DNA from 2 places in the Gordonia sp. J1A genome. Region 2 is predicted to be linked to the other one. Evidence: riboswitches for the same ligand, from Rfam matches in the RefSeq annotation. Region 2 holds a riboswitch; the other holds the start of a gene.

Region 1 (7,581 bases), 920 kb from region 2:
TCGAGAACTGCGACACCTCGCTGGCGAGCCGGATCGCCGATCGCCGGCTGCAGACCGCCCACGAGATGCTCATGCAGAACGCGGGCGCCTCGATCAGCACCATCGCGCTCTCATCGGGCTTCCCGACGGTCGCGACCTTCCGGAACCGGTTCAAGCAGCGCTACGGCGTCGGACCGGTGGAGTATCGCCACCGCGTGCGCGGATAGCGGCGGGGCCGGCACCGGTCACGGCGGAGATTCGGCCGCCGGATCGAGCCGCCACAGCGGGTTCACCGGGCCGTGGCCGGCGCCGAGCGGATAGGCGGCGGCCAGGCCGCGGGTGACCCACCGCTTCGCGAAGGCCACGGCGTCGGGCACGCGGTAGCCGTGGCCCAGCGCGCCGGTGATCGCCGCGGCCAGGGTGTCACCCGCACCGTGGTCGTGCGGGGTGTCGATGCGTCTGCCCGGGAACTCCAGGAACTCTCGGCCGTCGTACAGGATGTCGGGGCTGTGTTCGCTGCCCCGCAGGTGGCCGCCCTTCACCAGGGCCCACCGGGCGCCCGACTCGCGCAGTGCCGCGGCGGCCGCCCGTTGGCTCGCACCGTCCACGACGTCGATCCCGGTCAGTAGGCGCACCTCGTCCAGGTTCGGCGTGACGACCGTGGCGAGCGGCATCAACCGCTCGGTGAGCGCACCGAGGGCGTCGGACGCCAGCAGGGGATCGCCGTGCATCGACGCGCAGACGGGATCGACCACCAGCGGCACTCCCGTGTCACCGCCGATGCCGAGCTGCGTCGCGGCCTCGGCGATCGCCGTGATGATCGGATCGGAGGCCAGCATCCCCGTCTTGACCGCACAGACGCCGATGTCGGGAACCACCGAGTGCATCTGCGCCGCGACCACCGCCGGATCGATCTCCTGGATTCCGGTGACCCCGGTGGAGTTCTGCACGGTCACCGCGGTGACCGCGACGCAGGCGTGCAGGCCGAGCATCGCGAAGGTGCGCATATCGGCCTGAATGCCCGCGCCGCCGCCGGAATCGGAGCCGGCCACGGTCATCACCCGGACCGGGGTGACGCCGGGGCCGGCCTGCGGAAGCCGCAGGGTCACGGCGCGGCGGCCTCGGAGATCGGCAGGTACACCTGGTTTCCCGCCGCCGCGAACTCGGCCGATTTGGCCGCCATGTCCTGTGCCAGCCGCGCGTCGATGTCCTCCTGCGTGACGAGCCCGTTCTCCTGTGCATAGGTGCGGACGTCGGCCGAGATCCGCATGGAGCAGAACTTGGGGCCGCACATGGAGCAGAAGTGCGCGGTCTTCGCCGGCTCGGCGGGCATCGTCTCATCGTGGTACTCGCGTGCCGTGTCGGGATCGAGCGCGAGGTTGAACTGATCGGTCCAGCGGAACTCGAAGCGCGCCCTGCTGAGGGCGTCGTCGCGTTCCTGGGCGCGCGGATGCCCCTTGGCGAGGTCGGCCGAGTGTGCCGCGATCTTGTAGGTGATGACGCCGACCTTCACGTCGTCCCGGTTCGGCAGCCCCAGGTGCTCCTTCGGCGTCACGTAGCAGAGCATCGCCGTGCCGGCCTGCGCGATCATCGCAGCGCCGATCGCGGAGGTGATGTGGTCGTAGGCCGGCGCGATGTCGGTGGCGAGCGGGCCGAGCGTGTAGAAGGGGGCCTCCTCACACAGCTCTTCCTCGAGCCGGACGTTCTCGGCGATCTTGTGCATCGGGACGTGCCCGGGGCCCTCGATCATCACCTGTACGCCGTGGCTCTTGGCGATCTTCGTCAGCTCGCCCAGGGTCCGCAGTTCGGCGAACTGCGCCTCGTCGTTCGCATCGGCGATGGACCCGGGGCGCAGGCCGTCGCCGAGCGAGAAGGTGATGTCGTACCGCGCGAAGATCTCGCACAGCTCGTCGAAGTGCGTGTACAGGAACGACTCGGTGTGGTGGGCCAGACACCATGCGGCCATGATGGAGCCGCCGCGCGAGACGATGCCGGTCACCCGCTTGGCGGTCAGCGGGACGTAACGCAGGAGCACGCCGGCGTGCACGGTCATGTAGTCGACGCCCTGTTCGGCCTGTTCGATTACGGTGTCGCGGTAGATCTCCCAGGTCAGGCGCGTGGGATCGCCGTTCACCTTCTCGAGCGCCTGGTAGATCGGCACGGTTCCGACCGGGACGGGGGAGTTGCGCAGGATCCATTCGCGAGTGAGGTGGATGTCCTTGCCGGTCGAGAGATCCATGATGGTGTCGGCGCCCCACCGGGTGGCCCAGACCATCTTCTCCACCTCTTCGGCGATGGACGAGGTGACGGCAGAGTTGCCGATGTTCGCGTTCACCTTCACCGCGAAGGCCTTGCCGATGATCATCGGCTCCGACTCGGGGTGGCGGTGATTGACCGGAATCACCGCGCGTCCGGCGGCCACTTCGCTGCGGACCAGCTCGGCGTCGACGCCCTCGCGCGCGGCGATGTATCTCATCTCCGGCGTCACGATCCCGGCGCGTGCCCAGGCCAGCTGGGTGGCCGCGTCGTGTCCGCCCACGGGCACCGGTGCCGGCCGTTCCCAGGAGTCGCGCGTCTTCGCCAGCCCCTTCTCGAGGTCGATGGTCGCCGACGAGTCGGTGTACGGACCGGAGGTGTCGTAGAGGTCGAGGTGCTCGCCGTTCGTCAGATGCACTCGACGCTGGGGAACGGCCATGCCGTCGACGTCGAGGTAGACCTTGCTGCTGCCCTCGATGGGGCCGCAGGTCACCTCGGCGGTGGCGTCGTCACGTGTGGTTCCAGGCATGGATGTGCCCATGATGATCCTCCCTACGCCGGCATTATCCGGACAGGTTCAGGCGGTCGACGACCGCCTGTCGCCATCTCAGCCCCCGGTTCCGTGGGAGCCCCCGCGTGTGAAGTTGTGCGGTGCCCACCATACTCACGTCGTCCGGTCGCGTCGCATCGTGATGCAGATGTGACAGATGTGACTTGCGTCTCCCCGTCGAACGAACGTAATCTTGTGACGCTGGTCACAGGAGGTCAACGAATGCATCGCAAAGTCCGTCACTCGCATCCGCCGCAGTCGGCGCGCTCGCTGCTGCACCAGATCTCCGAGGTCTCCCACAATCCGGAGCGGGAGCGCTTCGAGTTGCGGGTGGGCGGCGACCTGGTCGGCGTGCTCGGCTATCGCATCGACGACGGTCCCGACGGCGAGGTGGTGACGATCCTCCACACGGTCCTCTACGACGAGTACAGCGGCCACGGGCTGGCCACTCGGCTCACCGGCGGCGCCATGCAGTACATGCGCGACAACCAGCTCAAGGTGCGGCCGCTGTGCACCTTCACCAAGCACTTCCTCGACGCCCATCCCGGCATGGTGGCGATGGCCTCCGCCTGAGGCGGACCGACCGGCGCACCCGCCGGGATCAGCTCAGGTCGAACACGAGGGGGGCGTGATCGCTGGCGCCCTCCGCGGCGCGGGCGTCGCGGTCGATGAAGGCGTCGTGGATACGGTCGTCCAAGGCGGGGGAGCAGAGCGCGAAGTCGATGCGCATGCCCTCGTTGCGGGCGAAGCGCCCGGCCTGGTAGTCCCAGAAGGTGTAGGTCCCCGGACCGGGGGTGAAGGGGGCCGCGCTGTCGACGAATCCGCCTTCGACGAAGCGGCGGAAGGCGGCGCGCTCCTCGTCGGAGGTGTGCGTGCGGGACGCGAAGTACTCGGGGTCCCACACGTCCTCGTCGGTCGGCGCCACATTCCAGTCTCCGGCGAGAGCGACCTGGGCGGCGGGATCGTGCGACAGTTCCAGCGATGTGACATCGGCGAGGGCGCTGAGCCAGTCGAGTTTGTACTGGAAGTGATCGTGTCCCGGCTCGCGCCCGTTGGGGGCGTACAGGCTCCAGACGCGCACGCCACCGCAGGTCGCCGAGATGGCTCGCGCCTCCCGTTCACCGGCGTAGAGCGGCTGCCCGTCGAATCCGATGTGGATGTCGTGCACCCCGATCCGGGACGCGATCGCGACGCCGTTGTATCCGCTCGACCCGTGGAACGCGACGTCGTAGCCGTGGGCCAGAAAACTCATCACCGGGAACTGATCGTCGGTGCACTTGGTCTCCTGCATCGCGAGCACATCGATCGCATGCCGATTCATCCATGCCACGACCTGCTCGGATCGGGCGCGGATCGAGTTCACGTTCCACGTCGCCAGGCGCATGGCGTCAATCCTGCCGCAACCGCATCAGGGGCGCACCGGCACCCTCCCATCGGCCTGCGACGGCGGCCGCGTCGTCGGCGGACGTGAGCAGGACGAGTCCGAAGCGGCGGCCCGATCGGCGCAGCCGCTCCCGCCAGTGCGCGGGGGAGGTGGCGAACCACTCGAAGTCGCCTTCCGGAGCGTCGGCCAGGAGTCGGCCGGCATCGGAGACGACGGTCAGCAATGCCGTCGCCCGAGCGCCGGTGGGGGTCCGCAGACCGGTGGGGAGGTCGCCCATGCAGTCGTCGAACGCGTCTTTGTTGTGCCCGAAGTGGCCGGGGAAGTCCCATGCGGCGGCGAAGAGGTCGTACAGTCCGTCCAACGTGCGCATCCGGTCGCCCGGCAACCGCCGGACCGCTGCGCCGGTGCGGTAAGTGGTGACGTCGCCGATCGCGAGCGCTGTCGCCGGGCCCTCGCCGGCGAGGAATTCGGTCAGGGAAGTGGTGGTCACGCCGACGGCCCCCGGATCTGGACGAAGGTCCGATAGTGGTCGAGGGTGTACCAGGCGGACCCGTCGCTGCCGGTCACGATGCGTTCGGCGTCACGTCCGCGTCCCGGCTTCTTGGGGTTGACGTCCCATTCCTTGTAGACGATGCGCCGCCCGTCTGCGGACTTGACCGGCAGCTTGCGCTCGTTGTTCCGGAAGGTGTCGCCGCCGTGGGTGCCCGGGGCGTTCGCCGCCTCCGGCCACCGGCCCGAATCGATCTCGTTCAGCGTCTTGGTGACCCGGGTGGGAGCGTCGCCGCCCCTCGCCTCGACCGTCGCCGGGCCGGGCGCCGCCGTGGACGTGCCGAGGAGCGGGCCGGCGGCCGTGGACGTCGGTGCGGACGACGCGTCGTCGGGGCTGTCGCGGCCGTCGATCCACCACGTGAACGCCGCGATGGCGAGCAGCGCGATGACGGCGAGCGCCGAAGCGATGATTCGTCGCCTGGTCAGGTCGGGGTCGGTGGAGTTCGGCATCGCCGTCCACCGTAATTCATCGCGCCGCCGCTACAGAGCCAGCAGGCGGCACGTGTGGTGCAGTTCGAAGTCCAGTGCTCGCCACGCCGCGCGGGCCGAGTCGTCGGACGCCGCCACCGTCACCGCGACCACCCCGTCGGCGATCGGCGCCCAGTCGCCGGGCGGGGTGGGGCCCGTCGGCTCGGGGCCGATCAGCACCTCGTAATCGGCCGAACTCGCGATCGCCGCACCCAGCGAGGCGACGCGCATCAGCCGGTCGGCGACGATCACGCGGCGCGGCAGCCCCCGGCCGTCGAGCCAGCGCAGCGCCGCGGGCAGACCGGCCGCGATGGAGCCGAAGTCGACCGGTGCCGCGGCTCCCGACCGCAGAGAGTCGCCGGCGCCGTTGACGAGCCAACCGTCGGTCTCGGTTCGCTCGGCGGCCGGTGCGGCGCGCATCAGCGCTCGCTCCACGCCGCGGATCTCGGAGTTGCGCACCACCCGTCGCGAGAGCAGTCGCACCGACGTGATCGCATCGGTGCGGATGCGGTGGCGGACGCCGTCGCGCTCGACGACGATCGCCTCGCCGGTCCGCTCCCGGAGCAGCCCGGTGATGTCCGACAGGCTGGGGGAGCGATCGGTCGGGGGATTGGGTGAGGCCCGCCAATCGGCGGGCGCGTCGGCGCCGAGCCGGTACCGGACCACCACTCGATCGCCGACCGCGGGCTGCGGTCCGCGAGACACGGGCGACGGGTCCGGCGACGGCACGGCGGGCGGGTCAGTCGTCGTGGCCGAACGGATCGGTGACGGTGCCCGGCAGCCAGGTGAGGCCGGGCACGCCCCAGCCGTTGCGCTTGATCGCCTTCTTGGCCGCCCGCGCGTTGCGCCCGATCAGCACGTCGACGTACAGGAATCCGTCGAGGTGTCCGGTCTCGTGCTGCAGCATCCGGGCGAAGAATCCGGTGCCCTCGATCTCGACGCGGTCGCCGTTGCGGTCGGTGCCGACCACCTTGGCCCAGTCGGCCCGCCCCGTCGGAAAGCCCTCACCGGGCACCGAGAGGCAGCCTTCGTCGTTGTCGTCGGGATCGGGCATCGTCTCGGGGATCTCGGAGGTCTCCAGGATCGGATTGATCACCTCGCCGCGCCGGCGCACGCCGGCATCGGGGCAGTCGTAGACGAACATCCGGAGCGGCCGGCCCACTTGATTCGCCGCGAGTCCGACGCCGTTGGCGGCGTCCATGGTCTCGTACATGTCGTCGAGCAGAGCGACGATCTCGGCCGAGGGCTTCGAGTCGGCGTCGAGCTCGACCGGGGTGGTCGGCTGGTGCAGCACGGGTTCGCCGATGATGCAGATCGGGAGAATTGCCATGACAGAGCAGTCTACTGCGCGAGAGGTCCGGTTTCGCTGCGGTGCGTCGGCACGGACGGCGGCCGCGATCGTGGTTAGATGTTCGACGGAACCACACTGATGTCATTCGTGCGCCGAGGCGGCGTGCGAGCCGGTGTGAATGCACGGTCCAGCTGTTTGAGGAGCGAGATGAACGGCGCAACGGCGAGTAGCCCGCAGGGCGACGACCCCTCGGCGATCGACGGAGCCCGCGACCAGGCTGCGAACCTCGACCCCCACGAGGTGGGTCCCGACGGACTGACCCGGCGTGAGCGGGAGATCCTGAACTTCGAGCGGCAGTGGTGGAAGTACGCGGGATCCAAGGAAGACGCGATCAAGGAACTGTTCAACCTGTCCGCGACCCGCTACTACCAGGTGCTGGGGGCACTGGTGGACCGCCCGGAGGCGCTCGCCGCCGATCCGATGCTGGTGAAGCGTCTGCGCCGGCTCCGCGCCTCGCGCCAGAAGGCCCGCGCGGCACGACGGCTCGGGTTCGAGATCACCTGACGCGGGCACGGCCTGCGCACGGGCTGCGCGGGTGGCCGGTGGGTTAGAGTTGCCGTGATGAATGCTGAGCGAGAGAACAACCGACTTCCGCTGCGTGCGGGTGCCATGCTGCTGTTGGCGATCGCGGTCGTCTGCCTCGGCCTCGGCATCCATCAGTTGACGACCAGCGGTGAAGATCCCGACGCCGGCCTCAAGGCCGCCGGGCAGAGCGCACAGGCCGCCGCCGAGTCGGAGAAGCAGCAGGAGCAGGCGACGTCGAGCAAGTCTCCGTCCAGCAGCACCGCGCCCGCCGCGGACACCGAAGGCGTGCCCGAACTGTGCGTCCTCAATGCCGGCAACGTGACCGGTCTGGCCGGTTCGGTCAGCAAGGAGCTCACGGCCGCCGGATTCAAGGTCGGTGAGACGGCGAACCTGAGTACGTCCAGCGTCAGCGAGAACACCATCTTCTACTCCCCCGAGCAGGAGGAGGCCGCCAAGAAGGTGGCCGCGGCCGTGCCGGGCGGTGCCGCCCTGAACCCCCGGCCGACGGCTTTCACGCGT
Region 2 (7,581 bases):
ATCGGGAGGCTGTCGCACGTCGACACCGTGTGCCCGGCAGCAGCGAACTGTCGCGCCAGGTTGAGCGTCAGAAACGACCTGCCGAAGGTGATGAGGACATGTTTGCGCGTACCGGAGACCACAGATACAGAGTAGACAAGTGAACAAGCCTCACGTGTAGCGTGTTCTTACCGAGTACTCATTCACGACTCAGGGGATTCTTCGTTGTACGTAATCGGGATCATTGCGGCGTCGATGGCCGCGGTGGCCTACGGAGTCTCGACCGTGCTCCGAGCACTCGGCGCCCGCCGGGTCGCGGTGGAGCAGCGGGAAGAGGGCAAGGCCGGGGTCGGCGGCGACAACTCGCCGTCGGTCGAGTCGACCTTCTCCACGCTCGTCGATCCCGCGTTCATCCTCGGGACTGTCATGGTCATCGTCGGCTTCGCGGGCGGCGCCGTCGCCGCGCGTTTCCTGCCGCTGTTCCTGGCTCAGTCGATCGTGTCCGCCAACCTCGTCGTCACGGCACTGCTCGGAACACTCCTGCTCAATATCGTTCTGCACACCCGTGACTGGGTCGCGATCTGGCTCGTGGTGCTCTCCCTGTTCCTGCTCGGCGTGTCGTCGTCCCCGGGCGTCAAGGACAGCGCGTCGATGACCTTTCACTGGGGTCTGCTGATCGCGACCATCCTGCTGTGCACCGTCTCCCTGGTCGGCGTGTACCGGGGCGGTAAGTTCGCCGCGCCGATCGGCGGTGCCGGCGCGGGGCTGCTGTTCGGCGTGATCGCGTGTTCGGTCCGGGTGCTCGACGGCCTGGAGAAGTTCGACATCCTGACCATCCTGGGTGACCCCGCGGCGTGGTCGATCGCAATCGCCGGAGCGATCGGTTTCTACGTGCAGACGGTGGCGCTGCAGGTCGGTGCCGTCAGCGGCGTGACCGCGATGCTGGTGGTCGGTGAGACCGCGGGCCCAAGCATCATCGGCGTGGCCTTCCTGGGCGACAGCGCACACCCCGGTCTCGGCTGGCTCGCGGTGGTCGGCTTCATCGGCGCCGTGGTCGGCGCGGTCCTCGTCGCCTGGTACGGCACCGGCGACCCCGACCACTTCGGGGAGGCCCCGCCGGAGAAGGGCGGATGGCGCCGCGGCCGCGAGCAGGTCGACGACGCGGACCGCTGACGCGTCCTCAGCAGGTCGCGGAACGGCTCGGCGAGGACGCCTGCGCCCAGAACCGCTTCGGGATCCGGCCGGCATGCGCGGCCAGGTATCCGGCGACGACGGCGTGGCGCATGGCCGCGGCCATCGCCGCCGGGTCGTCCGCGCGCGTGACCGCCGAGGCCAGCAGGACGGCGTCGCAGCCGAGTTCCATGGCCAGTGCCGCGTCGCTCGCCGTCCCGATGCCGGCGTCGAGCACCACCGGCACCTCGGCCCGCGCGACGATCATCTCGATGTTGTGCGGATTGGAGATGCCGAGCCCGGTCCCGATCGGCGAGCCCAGCGGCATCACCGCGGCCACCCCCGCGTCTTGCAGACGCAGAGCGAGGACCGGGTCGTCGTTGGTGTACGCGAGAACCTGAAAGCCGTCGGCGACCAGCGCCGATGCGGCGTCCACCAACTCGAGCGGATCGGGCAGCAACGTGCGGTCGTCGGCCACCACTTCCAGCTTGACCAGATCCGTCTCGCACGCCTCACGGGCGAGCTGCGCGGTCAGTACCGCCTCGGCCGTGGTGTGACAGCCCGCCGTGTTCGGCAGGACCGCGATTCCGAGGCGACGCAGCAGGTCGAGCACACCGGTCCCGGACTCCGGACTGATGCGGCGCATCGCCACCGTCGTCAGCTCGGTTCCGGAGGCGATCAATGCGCGTTCGAGCACAGCGAGATTCGGCGCGCCGCCGGTTCCCGTGATGAGCCGCGAACCGAACTCGCGGCCGGCCACGGACAGCGGCGGCACCTCCCCGACCGGTGCCTGTGCTGTGTCAACCACCCTGCACCGCCGTCAGGATGTCGATCTCGGCATACGCACCGAGCGGTCGGTCCCACTCGGCTTTGGGACGCACCACCCCGTCCACGGCCACCGCGACTCCGCAGTCGGGCAGGTCGAGGTGGGCCAGCAGCCCGGTGACGGTCGGCGCGTCATCGAAGGTGACGGTGTCGCCGTTGACGGTCAGTTCCATGTCGGCTCCCTGTTGTCGGTGCTGTCAGTTGCGATCGGATCCACCCGCGAGTCCGGTCCCCGCCGATCCGGCGGTCGGAGGAGGGCGCCCACGCGCGCCGCGGTCCACGGGGCGAGCGCGATGCCGTTGCGGCCGTGCCCGGCGGCGACGAGAATCCGCTCGTCCACCCGCCGCACCACGGGCACACCGTCCGGCGACGACGGGCGGATCCCCGCGCCCGCCTCGGCGAGTTCGTAGGTGCGCAGTCCCGGCATCAGCTCGGCGGCGTCGGCGAGCAGATCGCCCACCCCGCCCGCCAGCGGCATCCGATCACCGTCGTCGTAGGCCTCGTACTGCGTGGCGCCCACGACCACCCCGTCGTCCCTCGGCACCAGGTAGAGGGCGCGCCCATGCCAGCGGGCCCGGATCACATGCGTCGGCGGCGGCACCGACCAACGTGTGCGGCGCAGTCGAAGGATCTCGCCCTTCTCACCGCGGAGTTCCACGCTCGGCAGCAGCCTGCGGGAACCGAGGCCGGCCGCGACCAGCACCTGATCCCCGGGGATCGTCGACAGATCGGTCACCCACCCGCGCTCCCAGATCACTCCGCGGCTCTCGAGCGCGCGTTGCAGCGCGGCGATCAGCCGCCGGTTGTCGAGCGACCCCTCACCGACCGCGTGAAACCCTCCGGCCACGCCGCGCACCAGCGCGGGTTCGACTGCACGCAGCTCGGCCGGTGTCATCGCGGGCAGCCGGTCGGCGTCGCCGGGCGACGTGGACAGCCCGAACCGCACCTGTGTCCGCAGGTGCTCCAGGTCGGCCGGCGCGGCACCGATCAGCAAGCTGTCGGCGGCCGTCCGCACGGTCGGATCGCCGAGTCGTTCGAGCAGGGCGGGCCATCGCGCCACCGAGTCCCGCGAGATCGCCAGCAGCCGGTCCTCGCCGGGATGTCCTTCTGCGAAGCAGCCGAGCATGCCGCCCGCGACGTGCGCGGCCCGCTCCTGCGGTCCGGCGTCGAAGACGCGCACCCGCCATCCGCGGTCGGCGGCGGACAGGGCGCACGTGAGGCCGACGACGCCGCCCCCGATCACCGACAGTTCACCGAGCCGCTCGGTGCTATGTCCCCTCGGGGAGGCGAACTCTTCGCCGGATGCGCTTTCACCAGACATGACGTCAGCCTTCCTTCGCCGGCATGACCCGGATCAGGTGTGACGGTCAGCGCCGGCGCAGCGCACTCTCAGCCCGGCGGACCTCCGGACTCCCGTGTCGATAACGCCTCACAGTCTACCGCCCGGCATCGGCGACTACGGTGTCGGTCATGGATGCCCGCACTCGTCTCGCCACCTCCCGCCTGTACCTGTGCACCGACGCGCGGCGCGAGCGCGGCGACCTGATCGACTTCGTCCGGAGCGCTCTCGCGGGCGGCGTCGACATCGTCCAGCTGCGCGACAAGAATTCGCCCGGGGAACGCGAGTTCGGCGAGCTCACCGCCGTGCAGGAGCTGGAACTGCTGCGGCGGCTGCGCGAACTGACGCACGCCGCGGGTGCGCTGCTGGCCGTCAACGACCGGGCCGACGTCGCGGTCGCGTCCGGCGCCGACGTCCTCCACGTCGGCCAGGACGATCTGCCGCCCGCCACCGCCCGGCGCATCGTCGGCCCCGACGTGGTGATCGGCCGCTCCACGCACACCGTGGAGCAGGCGCTCACCGCCGATGCCGATCCCGACGTGGACTACTTCTGCACCGGCCCGTGCTGGACGACGCCGACCAAACCGGGCCGGGCGGCCACCGGACTCGAGTTCGTCAGCGCGGTCGCCGCGGCGCGGCCCAGCAAGGCGTGGTTCGCGATCGGCGGCATCGACCTGCCCCGCGTTCGAGAGGTCACCGACGCGGGCGGCGAGCGCATCGTGGTGGTCCGGGCGATCACCGGTGCCGCCGATCCCGCGACCGCCGCGCGCGACCTCCGGACGGCTTGCCTTTCCGGCACGGCGGAGTAAGCTGCTTGCCATCATGACGTGGAAGCTTCTTGTAGCCCGCCGCAGCGGGGTCTGATTCGACCGACCCCCCGCTGCGGGGTTGTCGTCTCTCCACATCTCTGAGCTCGTCGGTCATCGAATCTTCGACCGAAATGAAGGCTCCCGATGCGTTCCATTCAGATCCTGCCGACATCCTGTACCCGTAACGGATACGACCGTCCGCAGCAGTCCCGCTCCTCTCGGCGACTGCCGAATTGGTTTCCACGGGAGGCGGCCGACATGACCACTTCGAGTTTCGACCAGACCTACGCACCCGCCGGCGACATCGCGTTGGAGGCGATCACGATCGAGCCGGGTCGCGGCGACACCGTCACCTGCCGCGCACGGATCAATCTCGGCCGACGATGCCACGACGTCAGCGCCACCGCGGTCGGCGCCATCGGCGCGATGACCGAGGTGCTGTACGCACTGGGCGCGGGCGTCGAGATCGTCTCGCTGTACCAGCATCAGGAGGACGGCGAGACCGTCACCTACCTGCTCTGCGAACGCGATCTGCACCGGAGTTGGTCGTACGGCCGGGGCCGCACCGGCGACGAGGCCACCATCAACGCGCTGATCGCGGGAGCCAATCAGCTGGCGTGAGCTCGCTCAGGTGGGCCCGAGCTCGGGCGGGCCGGACTCAGGTGAGCCGGGCCAGCAGCCCCGGCCACGCCTTCGCCAGACCGGGATGCAGCGGCAGCTCGGCCACCGACTCGGCGGGCACCCAGCGCAGTTCGGCGGACTCCCCGTTGCCGACCGTCGCGACCGGCGAATCGGCCTTGGCGATGACCGTCGTGTAACTCCACTCCGGCGCCGAGTGCGTGACGATCGACTCGATCACCGCGACGTCCGACTCAGCGATCCCGGCTTCCTCGTGCGCTTCACGCACCGCGGCCTGTTCCACGCTCTCGTGCGAGTCGCGGGCACCGCCCGGCAGCCCCCACGTGCCGCCCTGATGCGACCACACGGCGCGATGCTGGAGCAGCACCACGACGCCTGAGTCGGCCGGCGCGCACAGCAGCAGACCCGCCGCCCCGAAGCGTCCCCAGTAGCGCGCACCGTCCGCACCGAATACCCAGCCGTCACCGTCACCGCGCACCCTGCGACCTCCTGCACCGACCCACCGACTTCAGATCGGCTTCTCTGACGAATCACCGTACCGGGCTGTCCGTCTACTCGCAGCCGCGCCGACTAGGGTTGAGCGCAGCACATCCGAAAGGGACAACTCGTGGCCGGCCAGGTTTACCGAGTGCGCTCGGCACTCACGCATGCGGGCCGCAGTGTGCTGCCCGACCGTGGCGCGCCGAGCCCCACTCTGCGCCAGGTGATCGCCGACCGGCGCGAGATCGCCGCCATGACCCGCGAGCGGGTCTCGTCGCCGTTGCTGACGATGCGCTTCTACGCGACCACCACGCCCGGCAAACTCGTCATCATCCTGCTCGCGATGGTCCTCGCATGCGGTCTCACCGGCTGGTACTCGTCCGTCTCGCTCACCGAGCGAAGCCAGACCCTCGAAGCACTCGTCGACCGCGCCGAGCCGCAGGCCGAGGCCGCCGAGGTCCTCTACAGTTCGCTGTCGGTGGCCGACGCCGCGGCCAACTCCGCGTTCATCTCCGGCGGCCGCGAGTCCCCCGACCTCCGCGCGGAGTACACCGACTCCATCGCGACGGCGTCCTCCGCGCTCATCGCCGCCGCGGACGGACTGTCCACGGCGGCGGAGGTGTCCGAGCGCGACAAGCCCTCGCGTGACGATCTCGACACCATCGCCACCAACATCCCGGTGTACACGGGCCTCATCGAGACCGCACGCACCAACAACCGGCTCGCGAACCCCGTCGGATCGGCCTACCTCAGCGAGGCCTCGTCATTGATGATCGAGACCATCCTGCCCGCGGCGCAACGCCTCTACGAGGACCGGTCGTCGGCGATCTCCGACCCCCAGCGCACCCTCACCGTCCCACCGTGGGGCGTCTACGTGGCGCTGCTGATCATCATCGCGATGCTGATCGTCACCGGACGCTATCTGGCCCGGCGCACGCGGCGCCACTTCAACATCGGTCTCATCGGCGCGCTCACCGCGATGATCCTCGGCACGGTCTGGCTGCTCATCTCGGGACTGCTGTCGGTGGCCGCGGCCAACACAGCGAAGACCGCCGGTGCCGATCCGCTGCACACGCTGACCACCATGCGGATCCTCACACAGCAGGCGCGGTCGGCCGAGACGCTGTCGCTGGTCCGCCGGTCCGATCCGGGAGAACTCGACGTCGGCTTCAGCAAGGATCTCGAGGAGATCCACGATCACGCCGACCAACTCGCGAACGACCCCGACCACGCCGACGACCACGGCCTGACGCAGCCGCTCACCGACGTCCAGTCGGCGCTCGAACGTTGGCGCAGTGCCCACGAGGAGGTGGGCCGTCGGCTGGCGAGCGGTGACTACACGGCCGCGCGGGCCCTGACCATCGGCAACGGCAAGATCAGCACCGCAACCGGATACAACGAGGTCAACGACGCGCTGGTCAAGGCGATAGGCCAGGCGCGCACCACGTTCCGCGACAACATCAGCACCGCCCAGCGTCTGCTCGGCTTCACCGGCACGGGTATCGGCGTGCTGTGCGGGGTGGCCGCCGTGGCGGTCGCGATCGGCCTGTTCCCCCGGATCCGGGAGTACCGATGACAGCCTCCGCGTCCGCCCGCCGCCTGATCGTACTGCTGTGTCTCATCGCGTCCGGCCTCACCGCATGCGCCACCGTGACCAGCACCCCCAGCGAGCCGCCGTCCACCACCGCGCACGCGCCGTTCCCGCCCGACGTCGGTTTCGGCGCGCAGCCCGACGCGCCGGCGCCCGACTCCGACTGCGCCACGATCGCCGGACTCCGGCCGGGACCGCTGCCCGAACCGCGGCAGATGCCGCCCGGATCGACGATGGACCGGATCGCCAAGCGCGGACGGCTGATCGTCGGCACCGACCTCGGCAGCAATCCGCTGAGTTTCCGCGATCCGATCACCGGCGACGTCAAAGGATTCGACATCGACGTCGCGCACTGGATCGCCGAGGCGATCTTCGGGGATCCGAATCTGATCGAGTACCGGATGATCACCAACGAGAACCGAATCCAGGCGCTGGAGAACGGCGCGGTCGACGTCGTCGTCAAAACGATGTCGATCACGTGCGATCGGCTCAAGTCGATCGACTTCTCGGTGCCCTACTACGCCGCCGCCCAGCAGATCCTCGCGTACCGCAATTCGGGTATCTCACAGGCATCCGATCTCGCCGGGAAGAACGTCTGCGCCACTCGCTCGTCCACTTCCATCGCGCGTGTGGAACGTGCTGTTCCGAGCGCGAAATATCTCACCACCGCGAGTTGGGCCGACTGCCTGGTGATGATGCAGCAGGGGCAGGTGGACGCGATCACCTCGGACGACTCCATACTCGCCGGG

Evidence for each region. A riboswitch is a leader RNA that binds a small molecule or an ion and turns the genes downstream of it on or off. The one in region 2 is predicted to bind thiamine pyrophosphate.
Region 1: it holds a riboswitch for thiamine pyrophosphate, as region 2 does, so the genes downstream of both, thiC (phosphomethylpyrimidine synthase ThiC) here and ACZ5QD_RS16810 (FAD-dependent oxidoreductase) in region 2, are expected to answer to the same signal.

The regions. Positions count from the first base shown of each region.
Region 1 is NZ_AP041607.1:2,689,277-2,696,857, reverse strand. It holds gene ACZ5QD_RS12550 (helix-turn-helix domain-containing protein) at 1-206, shown strand, start outside; gene thiD (bifunctional hydroxymethylpyrimidine kinase/phosphomethylpyrimidine kinase) at 225-1,037, opposite strand; gene thiC (phosphomethylpyrimidine synthase ThiC) at 1,085-2,776, opposite strand; TPP riboswitch at 2,768-2,881, opposite strand; gene ACZ5QD_RS12535 (GNAT family N-acetyltransferase) at 3,008-3,358, shown strand; gene ACZ5QD_RS12530 (exodeoxyribonuclease III) at 3,387-4,169, opposite strand; gene ACZ5QD_RS12525 (barstar family protein) at 4,174-4,659, opposite strand; gene ACZ5QD_RS12520 (guanyl-specific ribonuclease) at 4,656-5,168, opposite strand; gene ACZ5QD_RS12515 (GNAT family N-acetyltransferase, cg3035/Rv0428c family) at 5,199-5,891, opposite strand; gene ACZ5QD_RS12510 (peptide deformylase) at 5,926-6,516, opposite strand; gene ACZ5QD_RS12505 (DUF3263 domain-containing protein) at 6,685-7,041, shown strand; gene ACZ5QD_RS12500 (LytR C-terminal domain-containing protein) at 7,099-7,581, shown strand, end outside.
Region 2 is NZ_AP041607.1:3,611,451-3,619,031, reverse strand. It holds gene ACZ5QD_RS16830 (ATP-grasp domain-containing protein) at 1-122, opposite strand, end outside; gene ACZ5QD_RS16825 (EamA/RhaT family transporter) at 205-1,152, shown strand; gene thiG (thiazole synthase) at 1,160-1,957, opposite strand; gene thiS (sulfur carrier protein ThiS) at 1,950-2,147, opposite strand; gene ACZ5QD_RS16810 (FAD-dependent oxidoreductase) at 2,138-3,295, opposite strand; TPP riboswitch at 3,288-3,401, opposite strand; gene thiE (thiamine phosphate synthase) at 3,445-4,122, shown strand; gene ACZ5QD_RS16800 (hypothetical protein) at 4,381-4,743, shown strand; gene ACZ5QD_RS16795 (NUDIX hydrolase) at 4,781-5,239, opposite strand; gene ACZ5QD_RS16790 (hypothetical protein) at 5,369-6,817, shown strand; gene ACZ5QD_RS16785 (glutamate ABC transporter substrate-binding protein) at 6,814-7,581, shown strand, end outside.